DNA from 3 places in the Agarivorans aestuarii genome. Region 1 is predicted to be linked to each of the others. Evidence: predicted binding sites of a transcription regulator. Region 1 holds the regulator's gene; each other region holds the start of a gene.

What was found. The regulator sigma-54, encoded in region 1, starts transcription at its own class of promoters, with help from an activator protein. The targets are predictions, from matches to a motif close to GTTGGCACGNNNNTNGNNT.
Region 2: K5609_RS16965 (PEP-CTERM sorting domain-containing protein) is a predicted target of sigma-54. The motif match lies at 8,169-8,187, and genes of this name have one in related genera.
Region 3: K5609_RS18455 (THxN family PEP-CTERM protein) is a predicted target of sigma-54. The motif match lies at 5,438-5,456, and genes of this name have one in related genera.

Annotation. Positions count from the first base shown of each region.
Region 1 covers NZ_AP023033.1:747,205-757,883, forward strand. Annotated here, with positions in the region: gene tldD (metalloprotease TldD) at 1-522, shown strand, start outside; gene yjgA (ribosome biogenesis factor YjgA) at 589-1,095, opposite strand; gene pmbA (metalloprotease PmbA) at 1,200-2,537, shown strand; gene mgtE (magnesium transporter) at 2,619-3,980, opposite strand; gene K5609_RS03505 (HPr family phosphocarrier protein) at 4,050-4,319, opposite strand; gene rapZ (RNase adapter RapZ) at 4,306-5,163, opposite strand; gene ptsN (PTS IIA-like nitrogen regulatory protein PtsN) at 5,190-5,633, opposite strand; gene hpf (ribosome hibernation promoting factor) at 5,642-5,929, opposite strand; gene K5609_RS03525 (RNA polymerase factor sigma-54) at 5,954-7,453, opposite strand; gene lptB (LPS export ABC transporter ATP-binding protein) at 7,507-8,232, opposite strand; gene lptA (lipopolysaccharide transport periplasmic protein LptA) at 8,232-8,711, opposite strand; gene lptC (LPS export ABC transporter periplasmic protein LptC) at 8,737-9,294, opposite strand; gene kdsC (3-deoxy-manno-octulosonate-8-phosphatase KdsC) at 9,291-9,842, opposite strand; gene K5609_RS03550 (KpsF/GutQ family sugar-phosphate isomerase) at 9,842-10,679, opposite strand, start outside.
Region 2 covers NZ_AP023033.1:3,629,412-3,640,090, forward strand. Annotated here, with positions in the region: gene K5609_RS16935 (ABC transporter ATP-binding protein) at 1-541, shown strand, start outside; gene K5609_RS16940 (ABC transporter permease) at 538-1,659, shown strand; gene K5609_RS16945 (ABC transporter permease) at 1,661-2,626, shown strand; gene prfC (peptide chain release factor 3) at 2,977-4,566, opposite strand; gene K5609_RS16955 (alkyl/aryl-sulfatase) at 5,028-7,049, opposite strand; gene K5609_RS16960 (LysR family transcriptional regulator) at 7,169-8,062, shown strand; gene K5609_RS16965 (PEP-CTERM sorting domain-containing protein) at 8,225-8,926, shown strand; gene K5609_RS16970 (DUF2955 domain-containing protein) at 8,971-10,005, opposite strand; gene K5609_RS16975 (HlyD family secretion protein) at 9,995-10,679, opposite strand, start outside.
Region 3 covers NZ_AP023033.1:3,980,555-3,991,233, forward strand. Annotated here, with positions in the region: gene tviB (Vi polysaccharide biosynthesis UDP-N-acetylglucosamine C-6 dehydrogenase TviB) at 1-406, opposite strand, end outside; gene prsT (XrtA/PEP-CTERM system TPR-repeat protein PrsT) at 583-3,342, shown strand; gene K5609_RS18450 (PEP-CTERM/exosortase system-associated acyltransferase) at 3,364-4,320, opposite strand; gene K5609_RS18455 (THxN family PEP-CTERM protein) at 4,477-5,391, opposite strand; gene K5609_RS18460 (THxN family PEP-CTERM protein) at 5,791-6,705, opposite strand; gene K5609_RS18465 (ThiF family adenylyltransferase) at 6,862-7,728, opposite strand; gene K5609_RS18470 (S1 family peptidase) at 7,853-8,605, shown strand; gene K5609_RS18475 (single-stranded DNA-binding protein) at 8,682-9,296, opposite strand; gene K5609_RS18480 (MFS transporter) at 9,349-10,679, opposite strand, start outside.

The sequences.
Region 1 (10,679 bases):
GTGAATATCGATGATGAAGGTACTCCTGGCCAATACAATGTATTGATAGAGAAGGGTATTTTGACTGGCTATATGCAAGATAAGCATAATGCCCAGTTGATGAATACTCGTTCAACCGGTAATGGTCGTCGTGAGTCTTATGCACACTTACCATTACCACGTATGACCAATACCTATATGTTGCCGGGAGAAAGTGAGCCTGAAGAGCTTATTGCTTCAGTAAAACAAGGTATTTATGCGCCTAACTTTGGCGGTGGGCAGGTAGACATTACTTCGGGTAAGTTTGTGTTTTCTGCCTCAGAGGCTTATCTAATCGAAGACGGTAAAATTACCGCCCCCATTAAAGGTGCTACTTTGATTGGTAGTGGCCCAGAAGCAATGCAACAGGTGTCTATGGTGGGTAACGACCTAGCACTTGATCAAGGCGTTGGGGTGTGTGGTAAAGAAGGCCAAAGCGTTCCGGTTGGGGTTGGCCAGCCTAGTGTTAAACTCGATGAGTTAACGGTGGGAGGCACTGCATAAACCTTATTTAGGATGGTTCATGCGCAAAACAAAAGGGGCCTAGGCCCCTTTTTTGATCTTTAAGTATTAAGCGTTTTCTTTTAAGTACTTAGCCAACTCTTGGTGAGCTTTGGCTGGTTTGTCTTGAGCCGCTTCTTTTTTTGCTTGGCGAACTAATTGACGTAATTTCTGACGTTCTAATTTAGTATTCTGCTCAAGCACTTGATTAATCGCATCGTCACCTTCGGCAACTAATAAATCACGTTGCTTTTCTAAAGCTAATTGTGCTTGAGCTTGATAAATATGCTTGTTGCGAATTTTATCTAGACCGGCGTTAATCGCTTCTTCATCCTCGGTGCGCATTACTTTGCCAATATAGTTCATATGGCGACGAGCAGCTTCACGTTTGTCTTTTAAGCGTTTAGCTAAAGCAATTGCTTCACGCAAGGTTGGGCTCATTTCGATAGTGGCTAATTGTGGGTTAGTTAAGCCTACTAAATCCGCACCAATTTTTTTCAGCCGATCTGCTTCACGTTTGATTTCAGACTTGCTGATCCAATCGTCATCATCTTCATAGGGCTGCTGATTCTTCATTTTTAACTCTCGTAGTACTTTTTTTCATATCTTACCAGTTCTTGCATATGGTCGCTCGATGAGTTTTGTTATGCTAGTGCCATGCATGGAGATGAAGAATAACAATGAGCCCTGAAAAACAAGTTAGCCAAGAGTTAAGTCAATTGAAGCAGGCGGTGGAATTCGCCTTAGAGCAAGCCAAACAATTTGGTGCTGATGAGTCTGAAGTGTCGATTTCAAAGCAAACCGGGATTTGTGTAGCAACCCGTGACCAACAGGTTGAGACTCTGGAGTTTAATCACGATGGCGCCTTAGGCATCGCAGTTTACTCAGCTAATTGTAAGGGCAGTGCTTCTACCTCTGATTTAAGCCCTGAAGCGATTAAAAACGCAGTTAAAGCCGCCTACGATATTTCTCAATATACTTCTAAGGACTCTGCGGCAGGCATCGCAGATAAAGCGCTTTTAGCTAGTGACATTCCTGATCTAGAGCTATTTCATCCTCATCCATTAGAGCCGGATTACTTTATCGATGTGGCCAAGCAGTGTGAAGACATTGCTTTGCGTAACCCACAAATCAAAGCCAGTGACGGTGCCAATATAAACAGCCATTACGGTGTAAAGGTTTATGGTAATAGTCATGGTTTTGTTGCCGGTTATCCAACTAGTCGTCACAGCATTAGTTGCATGCTAATTGCCGGTGAAAAAGAGATGCAACGTGACTATGCCTATAGCGTGGCACGTGACTTCGCCGACCTAGACAATATTGAAACCATAGCTACCAAGGCGCAGCAAAAGACTTTAGGGCGTTTAAACAGCCAGAAGATATCTACCTGTGAAGTACCGGTGGTATTTGACCAAGATGTGGCCAGTGGGCTGTTTGGTCATTTAGTCGGGGCTATTAGTGGTGGCAACTTGTACCGCCGCTCATCGTTTTTGTTAGATAGCTTAGGCAAGCAATTGTTTCCAAGTTGGTTGTCGATTTACGAAGACCCGTTTATAAAGAAAGGCCTGTCGAGCACCCCATTTGATAGTGAAGGAGTTGCACCAACCGCTAAACATATTATCGCTGATGGTAAGTTAGAGACTTATTTACTGACCAGTTATTCGGCCCGTAAGTTAGGTATGCAAAGTACCGGTCACGCAGGTGGTATCCATAATTGGAAGGTTAAGCACAGTGGAATAAGTCGCGCAGAGCTACTCAAGCAAATGGGCACTGGCTTGTTAGTGACAGAAATGATGGGACAAGGGGTAAATACAGTTACCGGTGATTACTCTCGTGGCGCAGCTGGTTACTGGGTAGAAAATGGTGAAATTGCCTTCCCGGTGCACGAAATTACCGTGGCTAGTTCCTTACAAGAGATGTTTAGCAATATTGTGGCAATTGCTGACGATTTTGATAAAGAAAGTGCGATTCAATCGGGCTCGGTGCTTATCTCATCGATGAAAGTTGCCGGCAGCTAAGGCCTTAGCTGTTCAACCTATAGCCCGAGCAAGGTCTCGGGCTAAGTTTTATACGCTCAATTTAAAATAGAGACCGAAACCTTAGGCAAGCACAAGCGTCGCCATGCCTAGGAACGAAAATAAACCCATAACGTCGGTCACTGTTGTCAGAGCCATACCGCCAGCTAGCGCGGGGTCTATCTTGAATTTCTTCATGAGTAGCGGAATGGTTACCCCAGCTAAACCCGCTAAGGACATGTTAATAAACATCGCGCCAGCGATTATCACACCTAGGGTCCAATCGCCTTTCCACAGGGTGACGACCAAGGCTATTACCGTTGCCCAAATAACCCCATTGAGCATGCCAATAGCGGCTTCTTTACCAATTAGCCAGCGCGAGTTACCTTCACCAATATGCCCTACGGCTAAGCCTCGAATCACCAACGCTAAGGTTTGATTGCCGGCAATGCCGCCCATGCTCGGTACAATGGTCATTAAAATCGCTAAAGTGGCTAATTGCTCAAGGGTCGCTTCAAACATATTGCTGATGGATGCTGCGACCAATGCCGCACACAGATTGACCGCCAGCCAAAAAGTGCGGCGTTGGGTACTTTTTACTACCGGTGCAAAGGTATCTTCATCGTCGTCCATGCCGGCCATACCCATCATGCTGTGTTCAGCATTCTCTCGAATGATATCTACTACATCATCGATGGTTATTCGCCCTAATAGTCGGCCTTGTTCATCCACTACTGGCGCAGAGATCCAGTCATGTCGCTCAAATAATGCGGCAACGTCATTTTCATCCATTGCTACATGAATGGTTTCGGCATTGCCGTCCATCACTTCGCGCACGTTTACATTAGGGTTTACCGTAAGCAGGGTAGATAAAGGAATATCGCCGAGCAGCAGGTCATCTTCATCGACGACATACAGAGCATCGGTAGCTTCGGGGAGTTCACCACGCAAGCGTAAATAGCGTAATACCACATCTATGCTTACATCAGCGCGTAAAGTAATGGTATCAGTATTCATGATACTGCCGGCAGTGTCTTCTGGGTAAGCCAGAGCGGCTTCTACCCGATGCCGGTCTTGGCCATCCATTTGCTCAAGTACTTCTTGGTAAACACTGTCGGGCAGGCTTCGCAGTACGTAAGCGATGTCGTCGGTGTCCATGCCTTCTGTTGCTGCCGCCAAGGTTTCTGGTGCCATTAACTGAAGTACTCCCTCCATCACATCTTCATTGAGCTCTTCGAGGATTTCACCTTGCTGTTCTGGATCGGTAAGTTGCCAAAGTACTTTACGCCCTGCTGGTGGACTGGATTCAAGCAATAGCGCCACGTCACAGGGAGGCATTTGATGAAGCATGCGCCTAACATGCACGAACATTCCACTCTCTAGAGCTTGATTTAGCTCCTGTAAGCGTTTGTGCTGATTAGGGTTTAACTCCATCTCTTCTGGCATAAGCGATCCCTATTATTTTGTTGGCATGTACCGCTCGCTAATTGTAGCTCGGCTTTGTTGCGTATTGATTTATTCTTCGTTGAAGTTGGCTTCCACCAAAGCTTGTACCGCATCTAATGCAGCCTCTGCGTCGGCTCCTTCCGACTCAATGGTTAAGGTGCTCCCTTGAGCGCTGGCTAATACTAGCAGGCCCATCACGCTGGCCGCAGAAGCGGTTTTCTCGCCATCAATGATGGTGAGTTCAGCGTCAAACTGTTGCGCCAGTTCAACTAACTTTGTAGCCGGGCGAGCGTGCAAGCCTAGCTTGTTCTTTACAATAACTTGTCTAGTGAGCTTCAAGGCGATGCTCCAAGGTGCGATGGCGTCGCTGAACCTTACGTTGAGAGCTAAAATGGCTAGCCAGTTGCTCAGCGACATACACCGAACGATGCTGCCCGCCAGTACAGCCAATGGCAATGGTTAAGTAGGCGCGGTTATTGGCTTCCAAATGGGGCAACCAAGATTCTAATAGTTGACTGATTTGCTCGACATATTGATTAACTAAAGGCTGCGCAGACAAATACTCTTGCACTGCTTTGTCTAAGCCAGTAAGTGGGCGCAATTCCTCTTGCCAATGGGGGTTAGGCAAAAAACGCGCATCAAACATGTAGTCGGCATCGTTAGGCACGCCATTCTTAAAGCCAAAAGACTCAAAGACCAAAATCAACTGTTGTTGCTGATCGCCGGTAACCCGCGAGCGAATCAAGCCACTTAGCTCGTGCACCGATAAACGTGAGGTATCGATGCGTAAATCTGCATTTCTAGAAATAGGCGCTAATAGCTCGGTCTCTGATTCTATAGCTTCAGCTAAGGATAAGTCGCTTCGACTAAGTGGGTGAACTCGGCGTGTTTCACTGTAACGGCGGATCAGCGCTTCGTCTTTTGCATCCAAAAAGATGCTCAGTAAGTTCACATCGGGACTGGCATCTCGAATGAGCTGCCCAACTGGAGAAAGTTCATCAGGGAGGTTACGAATATCGATACTAATAGCAACTTTGCTATAGGTCTTTGTTAAGTTATCGATGAGCGATTGCCATAGTACTACTGGCAAATTATCGACGCAGTAGTAGCCAAGATCTTCTAATACTCTTAAGGCGACGGTTTTTCCTGAACCCGAGCGCCCACTAACGATGATCAGTTCCATGATAATCCCTAAGGCTGATTAGAGTATTAGGCTACCATGATGTCGTACAATTCGTCATCACTTTGTGCGCAACGAAGTTGTTTACATACCTGCTTATCGTTAAGTTTTTCAGCTACTTGAGCAAGAGTATTAAGATGCTGCTTACATTGATCTTCGGGAACCAGTAGCGCAAAAACCAAATCTACTGGTTTATTATCAATAGCATCGAAAGAAATGGGTGGATCGCAGCGTAAGAAAACCGCAGTGGCTTGATGTTGGTTATCGATACGACCGTGAGGAATAGCGATGCCTTGGCCAATACCAGTACTGCCCATTTTTTCTCGACTTAACAAGCTTTCGAAAATGCATTGGGTGGTGGTATCAAGCTGTTTAGCAGCCAATTCGCTGACTATTTCTAGGGCGCGCTTTTTTGAAGAGCATTGAACTGCACTGAGAGTGCAGTTCAAGCTAAGTACTTTATTTAGTTGCATTGGGGTGATTAACGTTTGTTGAGTTTTTCTTTATGTTTGATGACTTGGCGGTCAAGCTTGTCAATCAGACTGTCGATGGCGGCATACATGTCAGAATGCTCAGAGGTTGCAAATAATTCGCCGCCGTTAAGGTGCAATGTTGCTTCAGCAATTTGGTTCAGTTTTTCTACGTTTAAAATGACGTGAACATTGTTAATCTGATCGAATCGTCGGGTGAGTTTGGCAAACTTGGTGTGGACATATTCTTTCAAAGACTCAGTTATTTCTACGTGGTGTCCAGTAAGGTTAATTTGCATAGATATCTTCCCCTTTTATTGGCCTTAGATAAGGCTCTTACGTTGGTTAGAAGGTGGAATTGCTAAAGACTCACGATATTTAGCAATCGTACGTCTTGCCACCTTGATCCCCTGATCTGCCAAAATATCAGCAATTTTGCTATCGCTAAGTGGTTTACTGGTATTTTCGGCAGCTACCAGTTTCTTAATTAATGCACGAATGGCTGTTGATGAGCATTCACCACCACCATCGGTAGCCACATGGCTAGAAAAGAAATATTTAAGCTCGAAGATGCCGCGAGGTGTATGCATGAATTTTTGGGTGGTTACCCGAGAAATGGTCGATTCATGCATTTCTACGGCTTCGGCAACATCGTTCAATACCATTGGTTTCATGGCTTCTTCGCCATATTCAAAAAATGCTTGTTGGTGGTGAACAATGCAGTTGGATACTTTTAGTAGGGTTTCGTTACGGCTTTCAATACTTTTAATAAACCACTTGGCTTCTTGTAAATGGCTACGGATAAACTGGGTATCGGTGGCATTAGAGGTTTTACTTAATGAAGCATAGTGAGAGTTTACCCGTAGTTTAGGCATTGCATCTGGGTTGAGTTCAACTACCCAACGGCCTTGTCGCTTGACTACCGATACATCGGGAATCACATATTGTGCTTGATTAGGCTCTACTGCATTGCCTGGGCGCGGCTCTAAGGTATGAATCAAGCGCATAACTTCGCGCAATTGATCTTCTTTAAGCTTGGTTTTACGGGCCAGTAAGCGAAAGTCACGATTGGCCAAAACATCAATGTGGTTTGATACTACATCTTTGGCTTCAACTAACCATGGGGTATCTTCGGCAAAGCGACTTAGTTGAATTAGTAGGCATTCTTGCAGGGAGCGGGCGGCAATGCCAACAGGGTCAAAGTGCTGAATGCGTTTTAGTACCGCTTCTACTTCATCTAGCTCTACGTCTAAGTCGTTATTGGCGCTTGAACGTAGGCCTTCGAGTAGTTGCTCACAATCTTGAGTGAGGTAACCTGATGCGTCGACAGCATCAATGATGGCTAAGGCAATGGCTTGGTCCACTTCACTAAATGGCGTGAGTTGCATTTGCCACAATAAGTGGTCTTGTAGTGAGTCGACAGTTTCGCCTTGAAACACCATGTCGTTGTCATCGCTCACCGCGCCGCTAGAAGAGCTAGCTGGGGCTGAACTGGCGCTGTAGATATCATCCCAAGTGGAATCAACCGGTAGGTCATCGGAGACGGTTTCTTGGTTAATGGCATCGCCAGCTTCAATTTGACTATTGTCTATATCCGCTGTGGATTCAGCTTCGGTAGATTTCTCATTGGCTGATTTCGCGTCAGTTGCGTCACCATCACTCGCGTGAGACTCATCCGCCTCAAGTAGAGGGTTACTTTCCAGAGCCTCTTGAATCTCTTGCTGCAAATCCAGCGTTGAAAGCTGGAGTAAGCGAATGGCCTGTTGTAACTGGGGGGTCATGGTTAACTGCTGACCAAGACGCAACTGCAAAGATGCTTTCATTAACTACCGCTGTTCCTTCTTCTTATTGTCTTTTTGAAAACTTACTACTTTAACTATAGCTTGAATTGCTCACCGAGATAAACTCGTTTCACATGCTCGTTTTCAAGAATTTCTTTTGGTTTTCCTGAGGCTATCAATTCGCCTTGGCTAACGATATAGGCATGCTCACAAACATCGAGAGTTTCTCTAACATTGTGGTCGGTAATGAGTACACCTAGACCGCGATCACGTAGGTGTTCAATGATCTTTTTAATATCGATAACAGAAATAGGATCTACCCCAGCGAAGGGTTCGTCAAGCAAAATAAACTTAGGCGCAGCCGCGAGCGCACGGGCAATCTCGACTCTTCGACGTTCACCGCCCGACAAGCTCATGCCGAGATTTTTACGAATATGACCAATATGAAACTCTTCTAATAGGTCATCTAGTGCACCTATCTGCTGCTCTTTATCTAAGTCTTTACGGGTTTCTAACACCGCAAGGATGTTCTTCTCAACCGATAAACGGCGGAAAATAGAGGCTTCCTGTGGAAGGTAGCCAATGCCTTTACGTGCGCGAGTGTGCATCGCTGTGCTAGATATATCATCATCGTCGATGAGAATTCGACCCTGGTCGCGTGGCACTAAACCCACCACCATATAGAAAGTGGTGGTTTTACCGGCACCATTTGGCCCCAGTAAACCGACAATTTTGCCTGTTTCTACATTTAAACTTACGTTTTTGACTACCTTGCGACCTTTGTAGGCCTTAGCTAAGTTTTCAGCAATTAGGGTACTCATTATTGCTGGTCTTCCTTGGGCGTAAGCTCTTCAAGCTGCTGAGGCTGGAAAATGGTGGTTACACGGCTATTTTCGTCACCTTGTGCCACCATTTCTTGTTTATTGATGCTGTATTTGATCATGTTACCTTTTACCAAGCTCTCTTCTTGTTTGAGTTGGGCATTGGTAGTGAGTGTTAGCGTTTGGGTTTTTAAGTCGTAACGCACTTCGTTAGCCTCTGCTTCGATTGGTTTGCCACTATCAAGTAACTGATAAAAAGTAGCAGGCTCGCCTTTGGCGATCATCACTTCACTACCTTTTTCTTCACTGCCAATAACACTCAGTTCTTCGGCATGCATTTTTATCGAACCTTGAGTAACCACTACATTATTATAAAAAGTTACTCGGTTTTCTTTGATGTTGACCTGTTGACGGTCAGCATCAACAATAATTTGTTTATTGAAGTCGTCTTCTAGTGCTTGTGAACCCCAAGAAAGCATAAACAAGCTAGCGGCAAGGGCTAACTTACTCTTGTGGATTGTGGTAAACCGCTTCGATATCATCTAATAAAGTCACTATTTCGTTGGCTAAATCACCGTCCATGCCAACCCCATACAGTTCGTATGAAGGGCCATATACGGTAACAGGTTGATCGCTGCTCATGGTTTCTGTTTGCAGATCGATCTCCAATCTTTCGGTTATTAAGTCGCGAACATACTCGCCTCGACTCAAATTTTTAATTACTACATTGTCATTTAAAATGACGTTTTGCTGCTGCTGTACTGTAGCGTGATCGGCCACAATTTGCCATACAGGTTGGCTAGGATCTGGGTACACTAGGATCTTGGGTTGAGCAAAAGTAGTGTGCTTAAGTTGTTCAAAAAACTCCATTTCCTCAGCGTAGATACGATAGCGTGGGCTACCGTTCTCGCCAAAGCTTACGCTGTAGAGTTTTTCTGCAACAAAGTTTGGTTTGCTCGCTTCACGCTTGGCACTTAACTGCTCTGTTTCTGAGGGGCTGAGTTGCCACAGCACCAAGGCCAGCACAAATAGGCTAGCAAAAAACCAAGTGGGGCGATTCATACGCTCATACCTTGAGCATTATCCAACTCGCCTTTGGCTTGTAATAGTAAATCACAAAGCTCTCGCACCGCGCCAAAGCCGCCGCGGGTTTGGGTAATAAAGTGGGCGCTTTGTTTACACAATGGATGGGCGTCTTGTACTGCCACACCTAAACCACAGGCGCGCATCACTGGAGTGTCTACCACGTCATCGCCAATATAGGCGACTTCTTCAGGGCGTAATGACAGTTGCTCCAGCATTTGTTGGTAGGCCACCAGTTTGTCTTGTTGACCTTGATAAATGCGAGTAATGCCTAAAGCCTGCATACGATGCTGCACAATATTAGATTGGCGGCCGGTAATAATGGCGACTTCGATACCAATATTAAGCAGTGCTTTAATGCCAAAGCCGTCGTGAGTATGAAAAGCTTTTAGTTCTTCGCCGTCGTTACCCATGTAAATGCGGCCATCGGAGAACACGCCATCTACATCGCACACTAACAGTTTAATCTTCGACGCTGCATCAAAGTTGCTTTGGCTTACTTCGCCATAAGGTGTGTTAATGCTCACTAATAAACTCCAGCTTGCAACAAGGTATGCATATTAAACGCACCGACTACAGTGTTGTCCTTGAGCACAAACAAGCCATTGATTGATTTAGCCTTCATCAGTTTTAAGGCATCGAAAGCTAGCCAAGTATCTTCTATCACCTTGGGGTTTTCGGTCATCACTTGGCCTATTGGGGTGTCGTGAATGTCGATGCGTTGATCAAGAATACGGCGTAAATCTCCATCGGTAAAAATACCGGCTAGTTGTTGCTCGGCGTTAAGTACGCCCACCATGCCTAAGCCTTTGGCGGTAATTTCAAATAAGGCTTCGCGAATAGTTTGTTCGACTGTTACCAGTGGGATTTGTTCCCCAGTTAACATTAAGTCACTCACACTCAATAGCAGTTTTTTACCTAAAGTACCGCCAGGGTGAGATAGAGCAAAGTCATCGGCGGTAAAACCGCGAGCTTCTAACAGGGCTACTGCTAGGGCATCACCCATAACTAATGTGGCGGTAGAACTTGCCGTTGGCGCTAAACCTAGGGGGCAAGCTTCACGAGGAACCGAGATGCACAAATGGTAGTTAGCCAGCTTGGCCATTGACGAGCTCGGATTGCTGGTCATGGCTATAGAGCGCACACCAATACGATTAAATACTGGGTAAAGCGATAAGATTTCTTCAGATTCACCCGAATTAGATAAGGCTAATACAATGTCGTCGGCGGCAATCATGCCTAAGTCGCCATGACATGCTTCGCCAGGGTGAACAAAAAAGGCCGGGGTGCCAGTAGAAGCTAAAGTAGCAGCAATTTTATTGGCGATATGACCCGATTTACCCATGCCAGTGAGAATTACCTTA
Region 2 (10,679 bases), 1.8 Mb from region 1:
CCACATTCCTGAAGACCGACACAAGCAAGGGCTTATCAATAAGTTTGCAGCCAAAGAAGCTTATATACTCGGTTATCACCACCTTGCGCAATACAACAAAGGGGTATTGCAAGACAAGCAAGCGATTGAACAGGGCTGTCAACAAAGCATGGAAAAGTGGGACGTTCGCCCCGCAGATACCAACTTAAAAACCGCCAACTTCTCGGGAGGCAACCAACAAAAATTGGTGATTGCTCGCGAGATGGAGCAAGACCCAGATATTCTTCTGGTTGGCCAACCTACCCGTGGCGTAGACATTGGTGCTATTGAATACATTCACCAACAAATCATCCACTCGCGTGACGCAGGTAAAGCAGTATTGCTGGTCTCGGTTGAATTAGATGAAATTGTCAACTTGGCCGATCGAATCATTGTGGTCTTTGATGGCGCGATTGTAGGTGAAGTTAGCGCAGAACAAGCGGATGAACAAACCTTAGGATTAATGATGGCCAACATTGTGCCAGAGCATATAAAAAACACCGCGCAGGGAGGTGAAATATGAGCCAAACTCAAGTACCTGCATGGGTCAGCGTTGCCCTATTACCTGCAATCAACGTGTTTGCCGCATTTTTAGTGTCGGCCTTGCTGTTTATGTATATCGACATATCACCCATCGATGCGATTAAAGTGATGTGGACCGGCGCGTTTGGCTATGCCGAAGGCATTGGTTATACCTTGTATTACACCACTGGATTTATCTTTACCGGTTTAGCCGTGGCTATCGCCTTTCACGCTGGTTTATTTAATATTGGTGGCGAAGGCCAAGCATATATTGGTGGCTTAGGGGTTGGTTTAGTCTGCTTAACCTTAGGCGAGTTTGCGCCTTGGTATGTGGTATTCCCTGTCGCCATTATTGTGGGTGGTTTATTTGGTGCAGCTTGGGCGTTTATCCCTGCTTACTTACAAGCCAAGCGTGGTTCACACATCGTAATCACCACCATCATGTTCAACTTTATTGCAGCCTCATTAATGGCCTATTTACTGGTTGATATTCTTAAACCTGAGACCACAATGGCCACCGAAAGCCGAGTTTTTGCGGCGTCTTCTTGGCTACCCAAAATGCATGAAATGCTTAGCTGGGTGGGTGTGAGCATGTCTGCGAGCCCGCTCAATTTAAGCTTCATTTTCGCCTTACTGTGCTGTTTGTTGCTGTGGTTATTTATTTGGCATACGCGCTGGGGCTACGAAATACGCTCGGTAGGTTCTAACCCTAGCGCTGCCACTTATGCAGGTATTAGCTACGTTAAAATCGTGATTATTGCGATGTTGATATCGGGCATGCTGGCTGGCTTCTTTGGCCTTAACGTACTGCAAGGTGAACTACACCAAATCAAATTAAACTTTGTAGAAGGTTTTGGCTTTACCGGTATTGCTGTAGCCCTGATGGGCCGCAACCACCCTCTTGGTGTATTACTCGCCAGCTTACTGTTTGGTTTCCTATACCAAGGTGGCGCAGAGTTAAGTTTTGAGTACGGTGTAGACCGTAACATCGTTGTTGTTCTTCAGGGTTTGGTGATTCTATTCTCAGGCGCTTTAGAGCACATGTTCAAGCCATCGCTTGAACGTACTTACCTCAAGCTTTTTGCTAAAAAACCAAGCCCATCAGAAGGAGTCGCTTAAGATGTTTGAAACAATTATCTTAATGTTAGACGCCACCATACGGGTTGCGACGCCGCTTATCTTCGCTTCACTGGCCGGCATGTTCTGTGAGCGCTCCGGCATTGTGAATATCGCCTTAGAAGGCAAGTTACTCGCTGCAGCATTTGTTGGTGCAGCAACAGCGCATGTAACGGGTTCGGCTTGGCTAGGTCTGTTGGCAGGTATTGGCATCTCGGTACTATTAGCGCTATTACACGGCTTTGCCACCATTACTCACCGTGGCGATCATGTTGTAAGTGGTATGGCTATTAACATTTTAGCGGCTGGTTTAACGGTGACCCTTGGGCGTCACTGGTTCCACCAAGGCGGTCAAACCCCCGCCTTAAGTGGCGATGCCCGCTTCGCGCCTATTCAATTGCCGGGTGCCGAGGCGATGGCCGATGTACCCGTAATTGGTTTGTTGTATTCAGAGCTAATTAGCGGCCACTCGGCCTTGGTGTATTTGCTAATCATAACCGTGCCTTTAGCGTGGTATGTAATGTTTAAAACCCGCTTTGGATTACGTTTACGAGCGGTGGGTGAATCACCAGCAGCGGTTGATACCGCGGGTATCTCAGTAGTGAGAATGCGTTACAGCGCGGTGATTATCTGTGGCTTACTGGTCGGCATTGGTGGCGTGTACTTGTCGGTGGCGCAAACTGCCCAGTTCATTCCGAACATGAGTGCCGGTAAAGGTTATATGGCGTTAGCCGCGTTGATTTTTGGCAAGTGGCGACCATTTACCGCATTGGCAGCCTGTTTACTGTTTGGTTTCTTGGATGCCATGGCGATACGTTTACAAGGCGTCTCTATTGGCGACTTCGCGATTCCAGTGCAAGCCATTGAAGCGATACCTTACGTACTTACCGTGTTCTTACTGGCAGGCTTTATCGGTAAAGCTATCGCACCAAAAGCGATTGGTGTTCCATATACTAAAGAGCGCGAATAGCGCGTAGGGGTTGTTTATCTTTCGAGCTGAATTTTGCAGTGATTTGTGGTTAATTTGTACAAGGCAGAAGCTTTAATGTGTAGCGAGCCTACATGAGAAGCTGATAACGCAGTAGAAATAAGCCACAAACGCTGCCCGAAGGGTTCGGCTAAAATCGTTTTATGCTCTGTTAAGGCTTATTTACCTAGAATGCTAGGCTATACAATCCTTGCCGCGCCTAAAACGATTTTTTCGCGAACAATATTTAACCGCGAAAGATAAACAGCCCCTAGTATTAGCCACAAAAAAGGTCGCTTTATGCGACCTTTTTTTATTGTGCTGTACCGTCCTAAAACATGCTTGAACGCCGCTTAATGCTCGCGGGTTTGCATAAACTTAACCTCTGGATAGCGCTCTGTCGCTAGGTTTAAGTTAACCATAGTAGGCGCTAAGTAGGTGAGGTTGTCACCGCCATCTAAGGCTAAGTTGTCGTGAGCCTTTTTCTTAAACTCTTCAAACTTTTTAGTATCTTCACTGCCACACCAACGTGCAGTGGCAACACTAATGCCTTCGTATACCGCTTCCACTTTATACTCGGTACGGAGGCGATGCACCACTACGTCAAACTGCAGCACACCTACCGCACCAACAATTAAATCATTGTTACGCATTGGGCGGAACAACTGCACTGCACCTTCTTCAGACAACTGAATCAAACCTTTAAGCAATTGCTTTTGCTTCAAAGGATCTTTTAGACGAATGCGGCGGAACATTTCCGGTGCAAAGTTAGGAATACCAGTAAACTTCATCGCTTCACCTTGGCTAAAGGTGTCGCCTATTTGAATGGTGCCATGGTTATGCAAACCAATAATGTCGCCCGCAATGGCTTTTTCAGCAGCGGAACGATCACCCGCCATAAAGGTAACGGCATCCGAAATGCTCACATCTTTACCTAAGCGAACATGGCGCATCTTCATACCCTTGTTGTATTCGCCCGACACAATGCGCATAAAGGCGATACGGTCTCGGTGTTTAGGGTCCATATTCGCTTGGATCTTAAATACAAAGCCAGAGAAGCTAGCATCATTGGCACTTACTTCGCCCACATCGGTAGCGCGAGGTTTGGGTGCTGGCGCCCAGTTAGTTAAACCTTCTAACATGTGGTCAACACCAAAGTTACCTAAGGCTGTACCAAAATACACAGGGGTAAGCTCACCACTTAAGAACAACTCATGGTCAAATTCGTTAGATGCACCGATAACAAGTTCAAGCTCATCACGCAAAGTTTCGCTAAGCTCATCACCAATGGCTGCTTCCACTTCTGGGTTGTCTAAACCCTTAATGATTTGCGCGTCTTGAATGGTGTGGCCTTTACCAGTTTGGTAAAGAATCACTTCATCTTTAAGAATGTGGTAGACACCTTTAAACAATTTACCGCAGCCAATTGGCCACGTAATTGGAGCGCACATAATGTTAAGTTCGCTTTCTACCTCGTCCATCACTTCCATTGGGTCACGAATATCGCGGTCCAATTTGTTCATGAAAGTAACGATAGGAGTATCGCGCAAGCGCGTTACTTCCATTAATTTACGAGTACGATCTTCTACACCTTTAGCGGCATCAATCACCATTAAACAGGAGTCAACGGCGGTTAAGGTACGGTAAGTATCTTCCGAGAAATCTTCGTGTCCGGGAGTATCTAGCAGGTTTACAATACAATCGTTGAACGGGAACTGCATCACCGATGTGGTTACCGAGATGCCACGTTCTTTCTCCATCTCCATCCAGTCAGATTTAGCATGAGTCGCATTGCCGCGGCCTTTTACCGTGCCGGCTTTTTGAATCGCGTTTCCGAATAACAATACTTTTTCAGTAATGGTGGTTTTACCCGCATCCGGGTGAGAGATAATTGCAAAGGTTCTTCGGCTAGCAATATCTTGCAAGAGTGAAGCGTTAGACATCGAATCAATTCTTCTAATTTGATAACGCGAGGATGCAGCAAAGCGGCAATTTGGCCGAAACAGCACAATCACCCAGCGTTTAGTTAATCGTAATTGGCGGGTATTTTCACCGATCTAGCTTTGATAAACAATCAGCGCTTATAGATTCTATGTAGTATTCGATGGGAAAAGGACGGTAGCTTGTTATTGTTAGTACTTTGTTGGTGTCTAAACTAACCGAGTTTTTCTAAACTAAATCACCGATACTTGATCTTGTTGTCAGCTTCATAGCTGAAAACTCCCATTAAACCTTTTGCTCATCCCTTCCTGTGTAACTAGGCTCACATTCTCTAAGGCCCAAAAATCGCCCTCCCATAAGACTATTTCATTTGCTTGAGAGAGCGAGTACAGTTTTCACACGATAGCCATTACCTAACTAAGGTAATGGCCCTCAATTTAGTTTGAGGGCTTGCTGGTAAAGCTTATTTACCGCTTGGCATAGGGAGGATTTCAAACAGCCCGTCAAACTCATCCAAGCAGCTAACTAAAGTTTCTATCTGTTTAGCATCACCTTGTAAGCTAGCGCCGCCCTCTTTTAACAACTGTTCCAAGCTTGTTTTACCCAGCACCACTTGCGTGAGGTCGTTTTTGCTAATGGATAAAGCCACATCGGTTTTAGGCAAACTGTCGACCTGAATGTTAGCCATATTGGCATTAGACACCTCACCGTAATAGTGCTCATGCAATTCAGGATGCGATACGCTAAAACTAAAGTTTAAGTTAGCTTGCTCCGCTTTTTCAGCATTCAGTTTCACCGCGACAAAATCGAGGAACATTCCGGTTGGCGTATTGGCAATTACGTCGGCAGATGCAAGTTTAATTGATGGCTGGATTGCCCCGGTGCGCAGTTCAACAGCGCCTTGCAAATAAGAGTTACGCCAAGCCATGGTTTCTGATTGATAACCTTGCTGCTCAAAACTGTCTGCTAGGGCAAAACGGTAATCTATATTGTTTGGGTCACACTGTACCAAATCGTTGAACAACTGAGCCGCTTGTTGATAATTCCCCTTTTCAAAATGCCCCTTACCTGCATGGTACAAAACATCAGCTCCTGCAGCTTCCACATATACACAAGACTTATCTTTAGTTTTCAGTGGATTAGTATTTACAGGATTCAGGTCATGGTAACCCAAATATAGGTTCACAACGGCTCGTGCATTGTGGCTATAAGAGCCATGGTAGCCATTGGTATGCCAAGTATCTTTTTGTACTTGCGGTACAATTTTCTCGATTTCACGGCCAACATCATGAATGGTGACACCGTGATTAGCTAAACGCATTGACTGGTTGTGAATAAAGCCATAATTATCTCTTTGTAAGGTCATGTACTCAGAGATTTCATTTTGCTCGGTATTGGCTTCATTCCAAACAGGTGCAGAGTGGGCCGCATGAATGTTATCCACTAAACCACTATCAACAAAGCGCAACTTCAATTCGGTCAGATACTTAGTCCAAACCAGCGAGTCGCGTACTTTTGCACCGCGGAAGGTGTAGATATTATGCATGCCGTCATAGGTTAATTCAGCGGTGTTCAATGAGCGGTACTTAGGAACATAAAGCACCATTTCTGCAGGCGCTTCTGCTCCAGGCATATTAATGGCAAGGAAAGAAAGGCCATCAATTACTAACTCTTTTTCACGAGATTGAATTTCATGAGTAGGTGCCACTAAGGTCACCTCGCCACGAGAAACCCCTAGGCCAAGGGCGTTATCTACAATGCCCTTGGTATTGTTATCTAAGGTAGTACCGTATTGATAATTGGCTCGACGCCCCATTGCTGTTCCAGCAATTACATTTTCGTCGGCAAGTTCTTTGATGAAGTCTTTAGGTGCGTAAATGGGGGCATTTTCAAGCATATCCCCTGAATCCAAAATACCACGTGAGCCGCCAAAATGATCAGCATGCATATGTGAGTAAATCATCCCAGTAATGGTATGAGTACCATTTATTGTAGGTAGATGTAGTTTGGCAAATTCCCAGGATGCAGCCGCTGCTTCACGCGACAACAATGGGTCGTGAATAACATAGCCGTTATCGGTGCGATAAATGGTCATATTAGAGAGATCGGCCCCACGGATCTGATATACACCATCGGTCACCTGATACAAACCACCAGCGGCATAGTTAAGCATACCTTGACGCCAAATAGAGGGATTGACCGTTTCTGGCAATTGCTCAGGGCTCATGCTCTGCATATAGCTAAAACGTTGCTTCAGTTCACCCGCTTGATGGCTGCCAAATTCTGCAATAAGACCCCGCTGGGTACGTATAAATGCGCTGTTGTCTGCCCACGGTAATTGCTTAGCAAGCTCAGCATTAGCCTGTTTAGTATGCTCTGAGGCAGGTTTACCTTGGTAGTTTTCTAAGCTGGCATAATCTGCAGATACACCAAAGGAAACCATTAAAGCCAAGGTTAAGGTAGAAGGTACAAAACGAATATTCATGAGCTATTTCTCTATCTATTGTCTTTATATGCCCTAAATTTAATTGATTGACACATACCAATACATAGATGAGTATTTATTTAATACATTTCGTTTTGTGATGTTTAAATGGCTAGGCTATGAACAAATCAATCGACCTAAATCTACTAAAAGTGTTTATAGCGGTATATCGCCATCGCTCAATTACTGTTGCAGCGGAGGCCATGCATCTAACCCAGCCCGGCGTGAGTGGCATTCTAAAGAGGCTTCAAGAGCAACTCGGAGTTAAACTGTTTACTCGAGACGGCAGGGGTATAGCGCCCACTCATCACGCGCGCGAGTTAGCGAGGAAAATTGAACCCGCACTCAGTCAGATTCACAATGCATTGGAAAGCCTAGAAGCATTTAATACACAAACTTACCGCAAGTTTGTGGTACATGCACCAGAGCCTTTAATGCTAACCCTGCTGCCCAAATTAGAGCAAGACGACACTCTAGGTAACATAGAAATTGAGTTGCACCCCACCCTTTATAACATCGAGCAGCAGCTTAGCCTTTTAAACCAACAACAAGCCGATCTGGTGATTGAATTCGCCCACCATTCCGCAGCATCTTTCTTTTCGGAAACACTGTTTAGTGACCAAATCTGCGTTATTGCGCGTAAAAAACACCCCCGCATTAAGGGCTCAATAAGCGTCGACAACTATTACCAAGAAAAACACATCACACTAAAACTAAGACGGGAAGATACCTATCTTGCAGATTACTTTACCGAAGAACTTCTAGCAGAGCGCAAAGTGGCCGCAGAATGTGACTCAATGATGGTCCAAATGTCTATGGTAGCCAACTCTGATTGCCTTGCCGTGGTCTCTAAAGCACTCGCCGAACAATTTGCCATGAGCCTAGGTCTACAGATCCTTTCTTCCCCTTTTACAGCCATTCCAATCACCTACCGCTTAATGGTTCATAACCGAGAAAAAAGTAGCCCCGCTAACCAATGGCTAAGGGAAAAGTTAAAACAGTGCTTCCAATAAGCGAGTAGTTCATTCTTTAATTGTTTCCTCGTCAGCTTTCTTTACAAACAGCATTTAATATCAATTAGATCAATAAAAAAGGTCAAGCTAGCTATAGAGTTGCGAGTTTGGTACAGTAATTGCCTGTAACTGGTCGAACCATTTATACCAAGGAAGATTGTTTTGAAACTCAAAGATGTACTGTTTACCGTTGTAGGCTTACTGGCCTCTTTTGCAAGCCACGCCAGCATTATCACTTTTGATGAGCTGAGCAACGGTGAAATTGTTAATGGCCAATACCAGCTAAGCCATGGCGTTAGCATTGATGCTACCAACGTACGCGTGGGCCAAAACAACCTAGCCGTCGCCTTTGATACCAGCTTGATTAATACGCAAGACCCCGACCTTGAATCACCCTTTAGTAACATTAATCAGCCAAACCTTGGTGTTTCTAACCCAGGTAATGTGTTGATCATCCATGAGAATCCAAGTTCTTGTGATGGCCTTATCTGTAATAACCCTGATGATGAAGGACGTCGCCCAGCCGGTTACTTCACCATTAACTTCTCTAGCGCAGTGTATTTAGAAAGCATCGACTTCTTCGATATCGAATTAGCAGAAAATGGCTATACACCACAAAATGCCATTCACTTGTTTGATGCACAAAACAACGAAATTTTCCCAACTGATTTCTACACTCCGCATACCGGCGGTGACAATACTTGGGATCGTTTGAACTTCGAGGTGGCCGAAGTAGCCTCAATGCGTATTCATCTAAACGGTTCTGGCGCTATCGATAACATTCGCTTCTCGGTTCCTGAGCCTGGCAGCATCGCCCTATTTGCCCTCGCCTGTTTTGGCTTAGTAGCAAGACGCTTTAAATAAAACCAAAAACGCCGCTTACTCTAAGCGGCGTTTTTAGTTAAACCTCATTCATTCGGCTTAAGCCAAGCCAACTTATGCACTAAGTAAAAACTGCCCACCACATATAAGCCCACCAAGCTTAACTGAAAGATCCGAGCGTAAAACTTAGCGCTAGCCAAACCACCATCACTGCCAATAGTGCTGCCTAATATGATGATATAGGCCGATAAACCCGCTGCTACTATCGCGCCTTTAGGGTGCAGGTAAATAGCTTGAGCGATCAGCATAAAACTAAGGGTGATTAGCAGCGCCATAAAACTAAACTGCGGTGCAGCAACTAATAAATTAAATACCAGAACAGCAATTAACCCACCTACAATGTTGGTGAAAATAATTCCTATACTGGCTTTTGCGCCTTTAGTTAACTCGGGGTTTTGCGCCAAAATTGCCACAAAAATAACCACCAGCAAATCACTGAGTTTATCGAAAGCAAAAAAGTAAATAATAAGCGGCAATATAACAATGGTGCTCACCATGGCTTGGCGAGTGGCATCTTGATGATTTAAGCACTGCGCCTGCGGCTTTTCGGCGGCTTGGTGAAAATCGTCATTAACCGGAACCAGCCAATGCACAAAGGCCACGACCAGCAAGGCCAATACAAAGGCCAGCATAAAGTCGACCACGAAGCCAGAGGCTGCCGCCCTGCTAGTACTGGCTAACATCGGTAAGGCAATCAGTGCCACCAACAGAAATAGCACCACCAATTCATTTAAGCCGGTACTGGCGCGGTAAAAGACAAAAAACAAACACCAAGCCAGAATAATAAACAGCAACATGGGATAGGGCTGGGCAATAAGCACCACCCCAAGCCCCACTAAAAAGCAGCTCAATACCGCCAAAGCTAGCGTTTTAACCAGCGCTAAATTTAGTGGTGGCTTGCCTGGCAATAACAACTGAGCGGTAAAAATGGCAGTAACAAAAGACATACTCCACTCTAAGCTCACTGCTAGTACTAGTACCAAGGCACTAACTACACTAAAGCGCAACATATGCGCTTTTAGAGAATTAGCATGCGCCGAAGTTAAAGCCTTAGTAGACATAGGAGAACCAGCTCTTCACCCTTAAGGCCAGCTTAGCCAAGGCTTTCATTATGAAGGTGCCTTCGGTGTATACGGTAACATCAGCTTGAGCGCCGATTCGGCGTAACCCTTGGGCCGAGTCGTCAGAGAACTTGATAATAACCGGAAAACGCTGTGGATCGCGCAGCCAACCAGCAGTTTTGGGAATACTAGGAAGAGCACCTAAATTATTTGATTGCCCGTAGTTCACCGCAAAACCAATCGATACCACTTCACCCTGATAGATTTTGCCCGGGGCAATATCAAGGGCAATTTCTACCGGATCACCGGCTTGAATATTGGCAATATTGTTTTCGCGCATGTAGGCCTCAATCCACACCTCTTTGGTGGTGACAAAAGTCATCAGCGGTTGGCCTTTATTAGCATAATAACCGGCTTCAAGTTGTAAGTTAGTCACACCTCCCTCAGAAGGCGCAACAATTACGGTTTTAGATAAATCTAAACGGGCTTTGCCCAACTTGGCTAAAGCCGATTGCAGTTTTGGGTTATCTTCGCCACTTACCCCAAGGTTTTGTTTAGCTTGCTCCAACTCTGCAGTGGCCTTAGCTACTGAAGCCTTAGCTTTGGCCACATCGCTGCGCGCTCTATCAATGTTTTGCTGCGGCACTACATTTTGGTCTTCTACGGCAAACAAA
Region 3 (10,679 bases), 1.5 Mb from region 1:
AGTTCTTTTCTAAAACAGGAACACATTGCTCTTCAGTAGCACCTGGATACACTGTTGATTCGTAAATAACGATGTCATTAGGTTTAAGTACTTTGGCAACTGTTTCGCTAGCGCGTACCAAAGGTGTTAGATCAGGCTGTTTATGCTCAGTAATTGGAGTAGGAACAGTCACAATGAACACGTTACATTTTGCTAAGTCTTCAATGTTACAGCTGTAAGACATATTGCCAGCAACATCTTGTAGCTCTTGCTTGCTAACCTCTTGGGTAAGGTCTTCACCTTGTTGAAGCTCGGTCACTCGTCCTTGATTAATATCAAAACCAACCACACTGCGTTTTTTTGCAAACTCTACAGCCAACGGCAGTCCAACATAACCTAAACCAATTACGGCAATACTCACGTCCATGTATACATCCATTTAAATTTGAAAACAGTTTTCTAATGCTAATTAAACCGCATATTGGAACAGAAAGTAAGGGTCAAAATCCACATAAAAACAAAACACACTACAAAGTAAGACATAGCGGTAATTAAGCTGTATTATTTTAATGTGATTTATCAATCCAACAAACAGGGAATAATATGAGTAATCATAGGTTTGGAATGAAGAAAATTCTGGCAGTTAGTGCCTTAACCATCGCATTAACTGCCTGCGGTGGGGACACCGCAGAACAGCATTTATCTAAGGCTACCGAGTACTTAGCAAAAAATGATCAGAACGCTGCAATCATCGAACTAAAAAATGCCATAAAAAAAGATGCTTCACTAGCACAGGCGCGCTTAAATCTAGGTGAAATTTACCTAGAACGTGGTAACTACCCGGCAGCAGAAAAAGAGCTACTAAGAGCCTTAGATTTAAACGCCGAAAAACAGCAACTCATTCCCCTATTAACTAGAACCTATTTAAATCAAAATGAGCCGGAAAAAATAGGCGATTTGATAACTCAAAATAGACCCTTTGAGGCAGAGTTAGAAACTGAATTACTCGCAATTCACGCCCTATCGCTATTTAGAAATGGTCAGTTTGATCCGGCTAAAACCACCTTAAATCAGGCCCAAGAACTTGGCTTTGAAGGTACCTACTCGCGCATGATGAAGGCCAGTATCTCTGCAGCGGATCAACAGTTTGGAGCAGCAAACGAAACATTAGAACAGTTAAGCCAAGAAGTACCAGACAATACTGACGTATGGTTGTTGAAAGGTCACCTTGCGTCTATGTCTAATGACTCTGACGTCGCGGTTGAGTCATACAGCAAAGCGGTAGAGCTGGCCCCTGATGCAGCCCAGTTCACCTTGTATTTGGCACAGGCCCTAGTGAAAAACAAGCAATTTAGCGAAGCTGAAAAATATTTAGACAATATTTTGAAAATTGCACCAAACCACATGCTGAGCAATCAGCTTAAAGCTTATGTACGTTTTCAAGATGAAGATTTTGAAAAGGCATTTTCGTTCTCAACTAAAGCTTTGCAAAGTGGTTCTCATAACACTGCTACCCAAATTGTTGCCGGTATTTCTGCCTACAAACTACAAAAGTACGAACAAGCTTTAACTCAACTAGAGCGAGTGATTACTAAAGATCCACAAAATGCCCTGGCACAACGTTTATACGTAACCACTCAATTTAGGATTGGCCAATTAGACAACGCCTTCAATCAGCTTAACCAAGCATCGGTTGCTGAGGGCCAAGACAGCGACTTCTTAAGCACAGTGAGCATGCAGCTCAACCGTTTAGGCCGCACCGAAGAAGCAGTACAAATTGCCGAAAAAGCCGCAAGTTCAGGAGGCTTATCAGAAAAGGCCAAACTTGGTTTACTTAAGCTTAAACAAAATGATTTAGATGGAATTGGCATACTCGAAGAGGTGCTAGCCGAAGACCCGAATCACGCTCAAGCATTTTTAGGTTTACAAACCCATTACTTCCGCCAAGGAAAAGCTGAAGAAGTGCTAAAGTCTCTGAATAGTTGGATTGATGCTCACCCAGAGGATCAAAGTGTGAAACTATTTAAAGGTGCCATTCTAGAACAGCAAGAGCGCTACGACGAAGCACTCGCGGCTTATCAATCAATATTAAAAGACCAACCTGATGACCTAGCAGCAAAACTATTTAGCTCATCGGTTTACGTGCAAAAAGGCGAAGTAGAAAAGGCCTATGAGATAACCTACGAGGTTAAAACTCAGCAGCCCGAAAACCTGCGTGTTTTTGAGTTTCTAATGAGCCACGCATCGCAGATAGATAAAACCCAAGAAGTAAAAACTCTTTTAGATAAACAAGCTGTTGAAGCGCCAGAGTCTTCGTTATTGAAAGAACAGTTAGGCCGATACTATCTATTTACCCGAGAATTTCCTAAAGCCATTGAATCTTTTGAGCAAATTGATGCTTTAACCCGCGAAGACAGAGTTTGGCAATTGATTGGCGATTTGTACCTAGAAACAGGAAACCAAGAGAAGGCTATTTTGAGTTACCAAGCTTGGCTAGAAAACTCTCCTCTCTCGCTACCGGCGTATGTTAAGAACATCAACATCTTAGAGTCTTCAGGTAAGCTAAAAGAAGCGGTAGCGCTAAGTAATAGGGCTGTAAAACTTTATAAAAATAACCAACGCCTATTGTTTGTTCATTCGGTATTGCAACTCAAGGCAGGCGACACAACCGCTAGCCAAGATGCGCTAAACAGCCTCGATGCCAATCAAATGAATACACCTGCAGTTTTACAGCAGCAAGGTTACATTTATTTAGTTCAAGAAAACTGGCCTGCAGCAACGGATACTTTCAATAAACTATATGAAGCTTATCCAAGTACCCAAACAGCCAACCTGTTAATCAAATCATACAAAGAAGCAGATAAAATCGAGCAAGCCGTTGCTTTCATTAGACAAGCTATCGATGTTCATGGCGAAGCGGCAAAACCTCTTCAACTGCAACTTGCAGAGCTGCAAATGAAAGCCAACCCCCAACAAGCTATTGAAGAGTACCAAGCAATCATTCAAGACCAGCCAGATAACTTTGTTGCCTGGAACAACCTCGCCTGGGTTTACCACGACTTAAATGAGTTTGAAGTAGCCTTAACCTATGCGAATAAAGCCCATGAGTTAAAACCGGATATACCTCAGGTAAAAGACACTTACGGCTATATGTTACTTAAATCTGGGAAAATAGTAGAAGCAACTAAAGCGCTTGAGGATAGTTACAAACAAGATGCAAGCAATGAGGTAGGTTTACACTTAGTAGAAGCACTCATTGCAAACAAACAAAGCAAGGAAGCTAAACAGCTACTCAGTGAAATAAAAAACCTTGAACCAGAGTTAGCCAATAAAAAAGCTGAACTAGAAGCTCAGCTAAATTAATCTATATAGCCTAATAAAACCTTATAGGGGCAAGTATAAGCCCTTAGATTCACACCACTTATGGCTCTCTCGTAACGATATGTTCGGAGAGTCATTTTTGTAGAAGTCCGGTGAGTACATCTTTTTAATGTATTCATCGTTATCATCATTATTTCTCGCTGCCAAGCACCCCTTCTCCACTTCCTTGTCAATGTTATTCATTAAGGTTTGAAAGCCGACAGGTAAGGTACGAGTAAGCATTCCGGCACTAATATAGTAGGGAGCCCGTAAGCCATGGTAATCAATGGCCGGACCAAGTTGCTCAAACTTAATACCAAGAAAGCTCATACTTCTAGCTAAGCGAGGTTCCATCATCACAAATGCATGATGAGTTCCAGCTCTTACCGCTAAAGACGCAATAGACAAATACAAACCAATTGCTAAAAACGGAAAGCAACGAAGTTCTTCTTCAGAGTATGTTTGTTCATTGATCGCACCAGAGGCAGCGCCATCAAAGTTATCGGCTTTACGACGCCGGAACTGTGGACGAACCGCTAAACGCGATATTTCACATATTTCAGTTCGTTCAAATTGTGAAGGATGATATTTAGCACCTTCAATGGCATTTGAACAAAATTTCTCGATGGGCAATAGCTCATCTTTAGTAGAGGGAGAGACTATTCGCACACAGCCTGCGTAATTGGTACTAGGTTTGTGCTCAATTAAACAAAAGCGTGAGTATTCATCAAACTCATCTTGCTCCATGCCATTTTCACGGACTGGCTCAAAATTGAGTTCTTCACAATATACGTCATGACGAATTCTAAACGCTTCTTCAACGGTATCGGTTTTATATGCCACCACCGGTCGAAGATACTCTGCAAAATGTTGAGCAATTAGCTTAGCTTCTCGCTTAACCAAAAGCGAAATGCCCCCTCTTACAACTGCCCCGATGTATGGAACACTTGCTAAGGTTTTCACGGTTTTGTTTCGGATCATAAAGCGCTCTCAAAGCTTCAAACTTTCCAAATATTACATTTAGATTTTAGAAACAATTTAGAATTATAAAAGGTAGGCTGCAGAAAAAACAAAGCGCAGAACTAGGCTGCGCTTTGGATGTAAAATGCTAAAACTTAGCGACTTTGCAATTAAGCATTAAGCACGACGGCGAACAGCTGCCAAACCTAATAGACCTAACCCAAAGATAGCTAATGTTCCTGGCTCTGATACTTGTGCAGCAGAGATAGCAAAACCAGCTTTCAATTCGTTAGTTTTATCTTCTTCTGTAAGGAAACCAATACAAGTTGCGTTTGGTCCACAATCAATATCACCTAATACTTCTAAGCCTTGTAGACGAGTAGTTAAGGTGTATACATAGTCATCGTAACCAGGAATTGGCAGTACGAAGCTGTTTTGTAGGTAAATATCATTGCCTACTTCAGTGTAGGAAACGTCTGGACCTAACACGATAGTGAACAGATCAGCACACCCTTCTTCATTAATACCTTGGGCACCTACTTCTTCAGCCGGTGCATATTTACAAATATTGTCAGCTGGAGTGTTAAATGTTTCTTCAAAAATAACTCCGAACTGAAGCACTGGTGCTGGAGCTAATGGGAACACAACTGGTGCTGTAGGCGCAAGGAACAAACCATCAAACAAGGTAGCAGCAACTAGAGTATCGCCGGTTACACCCCAGTTTTCGTGCACAAGGCCAGTACCTTCTGAAAAGGCCAATGCGCCAACACCATCTACAACACTAGTTGTAACAGAGCCTGCTTTAGCATCTTCAATATTTAAAGCACTTTTCTTTTCATCGGGATTTTCAGCTTTGTATGGGTTGCCCCAAGCAAGAGACTTAGGAAGCTCGCCACCGAATAAAGGATCGAAATCATCTAAAGTTTCACCCGAAGCATCAATGCCCGTTGGGTCAATCGAGTTAGGGTCTGAAGTCCACTGATCAAAACCAGCATCGTTTAAGTAATCCCAATCAGTGATAAGATCAGCGTTAGCAGAGATACTTGCAAAACCTAAGCTAGCCGCCAAGCATGTAAGTTTTAGTTTATTCATGTCACCCATCCATTTGGTCAGTACGATTCGAAACACAGTTTAAACATAGCAAGCTAGGTGCCAACTTTAAAAAGTATTAAAAAGCAACAGCTTAAAAAACAATCAACTCATGTGTGTAAATAGAATGTAAAAATATCCGACACCAAAAACGACAAAATCAACCAAACTAAATGATCCTTAGTATTTACTCTCTAACGGCTATTCTGTAAATAACTAGGTCCCTTAAAATGAGCCTATCCATATACACACTAGCCAATAGTAATAAATATCGCTGGAGCTAAGACATTATTAGTAGAAAGGTTTATTCAAGAGTTGATCTTTAAGAAAAGTTTTTAGAAAGAGGGGGGGGGAATAATTACTGCTGCTTGCATGCAGCAGTAATTAAGGTAGCTAAGTAGATTACGAACGGCGACGAACCGAAGCCAAACCTAACAAGCCTAGGCCGAAGATGGCCAACGTAGCCGGCTCTGTTACTTCAGCAGCAGAAATAGCAAAGGCAGCTTTTAATTCGTTCTTCTGGTTTTCTTCTGTTAAGAAACCAATACATGTAGCGTTTGGACCACAGTCTAGGTTATCTAATAGAGTCAAACCCTGCAAACGTGTAGTTAAGGTATACACATAATCATCGAAACCCGGAATAGGTAATATGAAACTATTTTGAAGATAGATATCATCGCCTACTTCAGTATAAGTAACATCGGGGCCTAACACGATAGTGAACAAGTCAGAACAACCTTCTTGGTTAATGCCTGGATCACCAACTAATTGAGTAGGTTCGTACTTACAAACATTGTTAGCTGGAGTGTTAAATGTTTCTTCAAAAATAACACCGAACTGAAGTACAGGCGCTGGAGCTAATGGAAATGCAACAGGCGCTGTAGGCGCGAGGAATAAACCATCAAACAAAGTAGCAGCAACTAGTGTATCACCGGTTACACCCCAGTTTTCGTGAGTAAGGCCAGTACCTTCAGCAAAGGCCAATGCGCCAACACCATCTACAACACTAGTAGTAACCGTGCCTGATTTTGAATCTTCAATGGTCAGAGCACTTTTCTTACGATCTGGATTTACAGCAGCATACGGGCTACCCCAAGCAAGAGACTTAGGAAGCTCACCACCAAAAAGTGGGTCAAAATCATCAAGGGTTTCACCAGTTGCATCAATCCCCGTTGGGTCAATCGAGCCAGCATCAGAAGTCCACTGATCAAAACCAGCTTCGTTTAAGTAATCCCATTCAGTGATTAGTACAGCGTTAGCAGAAATACTTGCAAACCCTAGGCTTGCGGCCAAGCAAGTAAGTTTCAATTTGTTCATGTCACCCATCCAATTTGGTAATAGCGTTTAGATATAAAGAATCACTACAAAGCAAAATTAGGGCCAAGATAAAAAAACATACAAAAACAACAACTTACCGATCAACCTTAAGAGTAGCAGTTATGAGATGTAAAACTTACTGACATAAAAATGCGCTTAAGAGTCTTCTTTCAAGACGATTTTTTTAGCAATTTTAAACACCATACGCTGCAAAGGGTTGCGATTGCCCATTGGCCGCCAAGTTTTCTTAAAACGATTTCGGTATGCGTCGAAGTGCAATCCATAAGGCGCAGTAATTAGCGGTCCACGATTAAGTAGAATCTTGAGTACATAGGTTCCAGCTATTCCGCCACACATCTTCACCGCCATAGGCATCGACGGCCCCTTTTTAGCATGAAAGTCAGCTCGACTCGGATCAACTAAGTAGGGGCGCTGCAACATAGCAGGCGATAAACCAATTAAAAACTTTATATATTGCTCATTCTCACTAGTGGCATCTTCAAATCGAAAATACTCTTCGTAACTCATGCTACTCGGCATAAAACACAAAAATGCACAGCCCATCCCCAAAGGTGCAGCGGTTACTAAAGGGATCTTTTTTTCTAAACATTTTTGAAATACCAGCTTTCGCGCAGACAAGGCAAAAAAGTCTAAGCTATCCACGTAAACATCTACGCCTTCAAGAAATTCATCAACATTGTGCTCAAAAATGCCTTCGGGGAAAGACTTCACTTCAGCTTCTGGGTTTATGTCTAAGCAAATGTTTTCCATCACCTTAACTTTATCTTGGCCAACCGTAGACATAAACGCACCAGCTTGACGATTAAAGTTATGTACCTCATATTCATCAAAATCAGAGATGTGAAACTTGCCAACTCCCAAGCGAGCTAAAGTAACAATGTGCTCACTACCAACTCCGCCAGCGCCCGCCATGGCAACTCGCTTGCCACGTAATATCAGCTGCTCAGCTTCCGTTACCCAACCGATATTTCTAGAAAAAGCATCTTCGTAATTAAAACTCATAAATAATTGGCCTTATAAGATTAACGACATCCTGTCGCGTGCATATAACCACGAACAACATAGCAACTTGCTCTAATGCATAGTAAAAATTAAGATTAAAGAGTCATTCAAGGAAGAATATAGTATGAAACTCGCCCTCATCGTAATCCTCGTCTCTTTTTCTTCACTGTTTAGTGTAGAAGCTTCAGGCGCTCTTGCTGATACTATAGAAAAAATCAAACCTTCTGTCGTAGGAATTGGCACTTACAATAAACTTAGCTCCCCCAGAGCTAACCTGCGGGGTACTGGATTTGTAGTGGGTTCCCACCTCATTGCCACCAATGCGCATGTCATCCCTAAAAGCTTAAATCAGCAACAAAATGAAAAACTAGTAGTATTTGTTGGCCAAGGTCGTTCGCCAGAATTACGCATAGCAAGCCTCGTCGCCATTATAGAAGAGCACGATTTAGCTATATTAAGAGTTGATGGCAAGCCCCTAAGACCTTTAACACTTTCAAGCCAAAAAGTACGCGAAGGAGAACTGTATGCCTTCACTGGCTTCCCCATCGGTGCGGTATTAGGTTTATATCCGGTCACCCATCGCGGCATTATTTCGAGCATTACTCCAGTGGCAATACCTGCTAGATCTGCCAGCGAGTTAAACCTTGCTCAATTAAAGCGCCTCAAATCGCCTTATAACATTTATCAATTGGATGCCACAGCCTACCCTGGTAATAGTGGCAGCCCTTTATACCATCCAGAAACCGGCGAAGTTATCGCAATCATCAACAAAGTATTTGTGAAAACAACCAAAGAAGCAGTACTGGCTGACCCCAGCGCCATAAGTTACGCAATCCCCGTCATTCACTTAAAGCAGCTGCTAAAAAGCGTCAAGTAGCCTTACTAAATATTCAGGTACAAAAAAGCCCTTAAAATAAGGGCTTAAATTTTGTCTCATCAGCTTAGAGCGGCTGCTAGAACGGGATGTCGTCGTCGAAATCCATTGGTGGCTCGTTAAACTGCTGCGTTGCCTGCTGAGGCGCTTGTTGCGGCGCTGGTGCTGGTTTAGCTTGCTGCTGATAACCACCTTGCTGAGGAGCTGGCTGTTGCGGAGCTTGTTGCTGGAAACCACCTTGCTGAGCAGGTGCCGCTTGAGGAGCTGCCTGCTGCTGACCGCCCCAATTGCCTTGTTGCTGAGGTGCGCCACCGCCCATGTTTTGGCCCTGACCACCGCCTTGACGGCCACCTAACATTTGCATTACACCATTAAAGCCTTGTACAACCACTTCAGTAGAGTAGCGGTCTTGACCACCTTGGTCTTGCCATTTACGGGTTTGTAGTTGACCTTCAATATAAACTTGTGAGCCTTTCTTTAAGTATTCACCAGCCACTTCAGCTAACTTGCCAAACAACACAACACGGTGCCATTCGGTACGCTCTTTCTGTTCACCACTTTGCTTGTCTCTCCAGCTTTCTGAAGTTGCAATGGTAATATTGGCGACGGCCCCTCCGTTTGGCATAAAACGAACTTCAGGATCTTGTCCTAAGTTACCAACCAAAATTACTTTATTAATGCCCCGAGTGGCCATGTATATCGCTCCTATATTCTATCTGTTGTGGCGAGGAAGACCCGCTATCATACTAGGCTGAACGCACCAAATCCAATGCTCTAGCCAATTCAAATTCTTTTGTTTTAACTTTAAGGTAAGCAGTATTGTCACTTGCTATAACAACTGCTTCTACAACCCCAGGTAAAACCTGCAGTTTTTCTAAAATGCTGGCAGGTTGATCGGATGATGATATCGTTAATGAATAACTTTTTATGCCACTTTGCGCACGCAATCCTAAACTGACAACAATCCAAATAATCAGCAATGCAATAGCAAACAAGCTTACTAAACTAGCGCCGCCCAACGTATATAAGGCTCCAGCACTAGAGCCTCCGATAAACGCCCCTAAAAACTGACTGGTAGAAAACACCCCTAACGCCGCACCTTTGTTACCCGGTGGGCATAAATTGGAGATTAGTGCCGGCAAACTGGCTTCTAAGTAATTAAAGCCAACAAAAAATATGGCCAATATAGTAACTAAAGCCCAAACAGAGGTGCCATTTATCAGCAATAAGGCATTAGCAATCAATAACAAACTAATAGCAAAAATAAAGTAGCCGCGCTGCTGGTTACGTTTGGCCGCAATAATCAGCATTGGCACCATCAATACAAAGGAGATAAGCACTGCAGGCAAATACACCTGCCAATGATTTGCTGCACTTAAATCCGCCTCAAGCAAGCGAAATGGCATTACGACAAACAATGCGGTGAGCACTAGGTGCAGGGTGAAAACTCCCCAATCTAAACGCAGCAACTGGGGGTGTTTAAGCAAAGTAAGCATCTTATTCGAGTTAGTGCTCACTTCACCACTAGGCGCTTTAAAATCGGAGTTTGGCACAGCAAACTGAACAACCAGCATAGCCAACACTGCCAACCCCGCTATTAACCAAAATAATCCAGATAAACCTAAATAAGCTGAAAGAAGCGGCCCTAAAACCAGCGATGCGGCGAATGACAAGCCAATGCTCACGCCAATAAATGCCATTACTTTTGCTCGCTGAGTTTCCCGACTTAGATCAGCCGCCAAAGCCATCACCGTGCTGGCTATTGCTCCCATTCCCTGCAGAGCTCTACCTAGGGCAATGCCATAAATGGAATCTGCCATTGCCGCAACCACAGAACCAAGTGCAAAAATGCTCAAGCCTAAAAATATAATCGGCTTGCGACCAACCCTATCGGATAACCACCCCATGGGGATTTGAAACATCGCCTGAGTTAAGCCATAAGCGCCTATCGCAAAGCCAACCCACAAAGGCGAAAAGCCCACAAGCTCTTGGCCATAAACGGCTAATACTGGCATTAACATAAACAAACCGGCCATGCGCAAGGCAAATAACAAAGCCAATGAATAGGCTGCGCGCT